One region of the Staphylococcus sp. MZ3 genome, then DNA from elsewhere that is predicted to be linked to it. Evidence: riboswitches for the same ligand, from Rfam matches in the RefSeq annotation. Region 1 holds a riboswitch; the other holds the start of a gene.
What was found. Region 1 has a riboswitch for thiamine pyrophosphate ahead of KI230_RS05255 (ECF transporter S component). Riboswitches for the same ligand answer to the same signal wherever they lie in the genome.
Positions count from the first base shown of each region.

Region 2: linked by a shared signal. The riboswitch ahead of tenA (thiaminase II) and the one ahead of KI230_RS05255 (ECF transporter S component) in region 1 are both predicted to bind thiamine pyrophosphate.

Region 1 is NZ_CP076026.1:1,076,841-1,080,059, forward strand. Features, by position in the region: gene KI230_RS05250 (ABC transporter ATP-binding protein) at 1-753, opposite strand, end outside; gene KI230_RS05255 (ECF transporter S component) at 768-1,343, opposite strand; TPP riboswitch at 1,420-1,520, opposite strand; gene graF (glycopeptide resistance-associated protein GraF) at 2,305-2,439, opposite strand; gene auxA (lipoteichoic acid stability factor AuxA) at 2,591-3,219, shown strand, end outside.
Region 2 is NZ_CP076026.1:2,146,475-2,149,693, forward strand. Features, by position in the region: gene thiM (hydroxyethylthiazole kinase) at 1-251, opposite strand, end outside; gene thiD (bifunctional hydroxymethylpyrimidine kinase/phosphomethylpyrimidine kinase) at 235-1,065, opposite strand; gene tenA (thiaminase II) at 1,058-1,747, opposite strand; TPP riboswitch at 1,827-1,929, opposite strand; gene sceD (lytic transglycosylase SceD) at 2,328-3,023, opposite strand.

The sequences.
Region 1 (3,219 bases):
TAAGTGTGAGTTTGTTGTTGGAAAGTCAACACGACTTGGTGCGAATTCCCATGCACGTGGATGCCACACACCATATTCACTGAGTAAATGAACATACTTCTGTAATATGATTTCAGGACATTCATCGGCAATGATATTTCCGTTATAATCCATCAAAATGACGCGGTCGACATGATTCCAGATGTGTTTAACTTTATGTTCAACGATTACAACAGTTTGATCTTCCCAAAGTTCAATTAGTTTAGTCCATAAATCTTCTGTTGCTTGAACATCTAACATTGCTGTCGGTTCATCTAAAAACAATGTTTTTGATTGTTGAAGAATGGTTTCAACAATTGCCAATTTCTGTTTCATCCCGCCACTTAAATCTTTGATATACGTTTCAGGGGTAACATTTAAATTGACCATATTTAAAGCATTGATAATTAACGCATCCATGTCTTCACGTGGTACTTGTCTATTTTCTAAAACGAATGCAAGTTCTTCGTATACTTTTGGCATACAAAACTGGCTATCAGGGTCTTGGAAAATAACGCCACTTAATGGGTCAACGATTAGTTCATCATATTTCATAGGTAATTCAATTAAATTAGGAACAATACCACTTAATACATTCAGAAGTGTACTTTTACCGCAACCAGAAGGACCGAGTAAAAGTACTTTTTCTTTGTCTTGAATAGTGATATTTAAATGATCGAAAATTTTACGCTGACCACTTGGATATTTTAATCGTAAATCACTTACTTTTAACACTCTGAATGCTCCTCTTATAAGTTGTCGTAATCTTCTTTAGCAGCTGGTCTAAATAATTTTGTTACGCCTGTCTTATCTAAAGCTTTTACTAAAAGGTAAGATAGGACGCCGGCGACTACTGCACCACTAATTAATCTAAATACGATGAATAATGTTAAGTTCCAACCTGCAACTTCATTTAAATAACCATAGAAATAATCTATAGGGAAAGCCGCGATTGCTGTACAAAAACCTGCTAACATAGCTACCATAACTGAACGAGATTGATATTTAAAAATTGCAAAGACAAGTTCACACGCTAAACCTTGTATGAAAGCGTAAACGATTGTCGGAATATCGAAACGACCCATAATGATAGTTTCGCCGGCACCTGCAGCAAATTCAGCCAGTAAAGCAATACCTGGTTTTGGAATAATTAGATAGCAGACAATCGCTGCCATGAACCAAACCCCGTTTGTTAATTGTTCGAGGTGAAGGCCTGTAGCTTGCACACCATTGTAAACAAACCACCATAAATTGTAAATAACTGCGAATACTACTGAAATAAGTACGGTTACTAGTATTTCAGATAGCTTTAAACCTTTTGACATTTTTACATCCTCCTAATAAAAAAACGCACAACCATCCATAGGAAAGTTATGCGTTCACAATATATATTAGTAAAACATATGTATAGTAACACTTTCCTACGCTAGTTCAAGCTAGATCAGGTTCAAAGGGTTTGAGGGCAAGCCTCATCTCAGTATAAAACACCCCTAGTGTGTGCGATTTATTTAATTAATTATACTGTAAGACGTTTGTAAACTTATGTCAATAGGTTGTCTTCATGAAATTTCGTTTAATTCGATTTAAAATTTATAATATTAGCATTGGATTTAAATTGGAGATGTAGTAGGAATGTTAGTAATTAAAGATATAAAAATATGTGACATGTAATAAGATTGAGCTGATAAATGAAGAGGGATACTTATCAATCATACCTCTTTAACAACAGTGAAGAACCCGTGCATAATGGCTTACGAATTATAGTTTGTAGGGTAAAAGAGGGATACATGCGCCGAGCACATGCAAAAAAGCCCCTAACAACTAAAAGTTGTAAGGTAAAAGAGGGATACATGCGCCGAGCACATGCAAAAAAGCCCCTAACAACTAAAAGTTGTAAGGTAAAAGAGGGATACATGCGCCGAGCACATGCAAAAAAGCCCCTAACAACTAAAAGTTGTAAGGTAAAAGAGGGATACATGCACCGAGCACATGCAAAAAAGCCCCTAACAACTAAAAGTTGTAAGGTAAAAGAGGGATACATGCACCGAGCACATGCATAAAATCCCCTAACAACTAAAAGTTGTAAGGTAAAAGAGGGATACATGCACCGAGCACATGCATAAAATCCCCTAACAACTAAAAGTTGTAAGGAAGGAGAGGGATACATGTGCCGAGCACATGCATAAAATCCCCTAACAACTAAAAGTTGTAAGGAAGGAGAGGGATACATGTGCCGAGCACATGCATAAAATCCCCTAACAACTAAAAGTTGTAAGGGGATTTAAATTAATTTAGTGTATCTTGGATATCTTGTTTTGTTTGATTAATATCTTCTGTTTTTTCTTCTTTTTTATCTTTTAATTTTTCTTCAACTTCTTTAGCTTTTTCTGCTGCTTTTTTATTTTGATTTTCATTAGACATGATTAATTCCTCCCAAATTGGATAATTATTTATATATAAATCTTACCCGGTTGTACTTTCGTTAAACTTTTCTAAGTCTATAGCACTATTTATTCATTTATCTAAAGACAACAACATTAGATTAATATATAATGATTTTGAGGTGAACATAATGTCTTTTCTTAGGAAACACGCCGAAATTATTTTTAGCTATTTAATCGGTATCGTTTCACTCTTCACTGGTCTCATTATTTTAATTAACTTGCCATTAATTAAACAATTAAATGGTGGTAAAAAAGTTGATACACATGTTCATAATGTGTGGGAATTTCTGAATGCATTTTTCAGTGAAATTATTAAAGTAATGAGTCGATTTATAGGTAATTTCCCTATAGTTAGTGCAATTGTGATAATTATATTCGGTATTTTAGTTATGTTGATTGGTCATACATTACTTAGAACTATTAAGTATGACTATGATATTTCTATCTTTTTCTTAGTTATCGGTATCATGTACTTTATTATTACTCTTATATTAATGACTCAAGTTTATGGATTCTTTGCAGTGATTTTCATTATTCCATTTACAATTCATATAGGATATATCGTCTATAAAGATGAATTGAATCAGGAAAATGTAAAAAATCATTTCATGTGGATAATTGTGAGTTATGGTATAAGTTACTTAATTACACAAATTGCATTGTATGGCAGAATTGATGCTAATGAAATAGAGTCAATTGATATCTTAAGTGTCAATGCTTTCTTTATAATTATGTGGTTACTTGGTCAAATGGCTAT
Region 2 (3,219 bases), 1.1 Mb from region 1:
GGTAAGCCTGCCTCATTTGCCGTTTGAGCAATCGCAATAATATCTTGTTCATTTTCTGCTGTTAAAGTACCGATATTGATTAATAGCGCTTGTGCAACTTTGTAAAATTCTTCAGCTTCTTCGGGAGCTTCACTCATTGCAGGGCTAGCACCAATACTTAATAAACCATTCGCTGTAAAATTTTTAACTACATCGTTTGTATAACAAATTGTTAATGGGTTTTCAATACGTATTTTATTTAGATAATTCATCGTCTAATCCCTCTTTCTTTAAATATGCAAAATGATTCACTGGACCTCTACCACGGCCGATTTCAGGCGTATATTGTATACTCATTGAAATAAACTTTTTAGCCTTGTGTACAGCCTCAAATAATGGTCTACCTTTTGCAAGTTCTGCCGTTATAACTGCTGAAAATGTACACCCTGTTCCATGCGTATGTTTTGTTTTAAATCGTTCATTTTCAAATGTTTGAACACCTTCGTTAGTAAATAAATAATCTTTTGCTATATCAGTATCATTTGAATGGCCGCCTTTAATGATGACACCTTTACTACCAATCTCATTAATAAAGATGCGGCCAGCCTGCATAATTTTTTCTTCACTATCAATGGTTAGTCCCGTTATTTCTTCAGCTTCTGGTAAATTCGGTGTTACTACGTCAGCTAATGGCAATAACGTATGCTGCAAGTTTTGCTTTGTGTCATTATCCATTAATGAATCACCGCTTTTCGCCAACATAACAGGATCAATTACATATGGAATAGATTCATGTTGCATTAAATAATGACGAATCGTTTCCATAGTATCTGCTGTAGCAATCATCCCCGTTTTAATAGCATGCGGTAAGGTATCGTTGAAGACACTATCAAGTTGTTCATCTACCCATTGATGATTTAAATTATGAATATGTTGTACGCCCAATGTATTTTGAGCAACAATACTTGTAACGACGCCCATACCATATACACCACATGAATGAAATGATTTTAAATCAGCCATTACGCCGGCACCACCTGTTGGATCAGTACCTGCAATGGTTAATGCTATTTTAGGTTTAATCATTTACTTTTCCTCCAAATTCCCATTGTTCTAGTGTCATAGCCATATTGAAAAATCGACGCTCATGTATGCAACTTTCTAAAAATACTTGCTTTACTTGTTCCAATTCCTTGTCAGACATTGATTCGGCTAATTTATTCATTAATGCCTCAAATACGTTAATTATGTCATCCATTTCAGTACTATAAAAATCAAACCATTTTGCCGTATCTTTTTCTCTATTAAGCTTATGATCACTTTGAGAGCGCTTAGCTATTTCTGCATAAATATATGGACAAGGTGCCATTGCAGCAATTGTATAAATAGCATTTTCACGACTATGCGCTTGGAAATACATGTGCTTAATGTAATGGTCGCCACTTGGTGGCCAAACTTTAGTTTTAATAATTTCTTCATAAGGTTCACCAACAATTTGTGCTAAAATATCATGCGCTAACACTTCACCTTCTACCATAAAATCAATTTGCTCTATCAAAAATTTCACATCATCCATGTTGTTCATTTTTGGAATTAGCAATGCATATAAGTTTGTAAATTCTTTTAAATACGCAGCATCAGCTTTTAAGTAATGGCGTAATGCGTCAGCTCCTATATCTCCGGATAACATCTTCTGAATAAAATCATCTTCATAAATATCATTAATGATTGGCTTTGCAGCTTGGTACAATTTTTGTGAAAATTCCATTGTTAAAAATCCTCCCTAAATAAAAAAACTACTTCCAACATGAAAGTAGTTTGATGGCAATGTTGCTATACTAGCCCCATCACTTCAATAACTACTTTCCTACGTTGGTACTAACCAAATCAGGTCATAAGGGTCTGAACAATTCATCTCAGCCATATCATTAGGCTCCCCTAGTAGTTCCTTAGTATTCAATTGCAAATTAATCTTAGCAAACGGTTTCAACATTTTCAATTATTGTTGCTCAGTTGGGAGTGGGACAGAAATGATATTTTCGCAAAATTTATTTCGTCGTCCCACCCCAACTAGCATTGTCTGTAGAAATTGGGAATCCAATTTCTCTGTGTTGGGGCCCCGCCGGCAAGGTTGACTAGAGTTGGAAAAAGCTTGTTACAAGCGCATTTTCGTTCAGTCAACTACTGCCAATATAACTTCGTAGAGCATAGAACATTGATTTATGTCCCAGCCTGTATAATGACATATATTTGCGAAATAAAAAAGACTGGAACATATCGAGAATTCCCCGATATATTCCAATCTAAAAGTTACTTATATAACTATTGATTAGCTATGCATAAATGGCTTATGCAGTAACCCAATGTCCAGCGCCACCAGTGTTATATAATTTTACTGCTGCGGCATCTTGAACACTTTCAGGAGCATTTGCTGGTGATACACCTTTATATTTAGCAGGTGCTACTGAATCCCAAGTTGATTGTAAGAATTGATACTTACCAGCTGCACCTGATGTTGGATTTACAGCATGAATATTGCCACCTGATTCACGTTGAGCAATTTGTTTTAGATGAGCATTCACATTTACTGATGAACCTTCTGATGCTTTTGATTCAGTTGGTGTTGCAGTAACTTGTGAATTGTTTGATGTTGATGCTTGTGGTTGTTGAGTTTGAGCATTTTGTGGTGCTTCAACTTCTTGTGATTGTACTTGATTTGCTTGAACAGCTGATGGTGCAACATTATTAGTTGCAGGTGCTTGTGCACTCATGTCTGCTCCATTAGCACCTGTTGCATGGTAATTCCAAGCAAAGTGTGTACCATCTGATTCAAAGTGATAAGTAAACCCTTCATAGTCAAATGTATAATTATAAGCCCCAGCTTCAATTGGTTTTTGATTTAATGTTTGATCATTTGATTGCGCCATTTGCGCTAAAGATGCTTTATTTAAGTCCGCTTCACTTGCATGGGCTTCGTGACCTGCATTTCCTGCTACGATTCCTAAACCTACTGCTAATGATGATGCGAGTAATGTTTTCTTCATAATCTTAAAATCCTCCTACAAGTAATTTGTTTCTCTAAAAGTTTTACAGAGACTACTGTAACATCTATAAAATCCGTGCAGGTTACAACAAAATAAAAAAATAGCCTTGTTTTTTACACAGTGATTACAACGAAATCCCCCATAATTTCAAATATGATTCTATCGAGAATTGTCATGACAGTAAAAATGTTTTTCA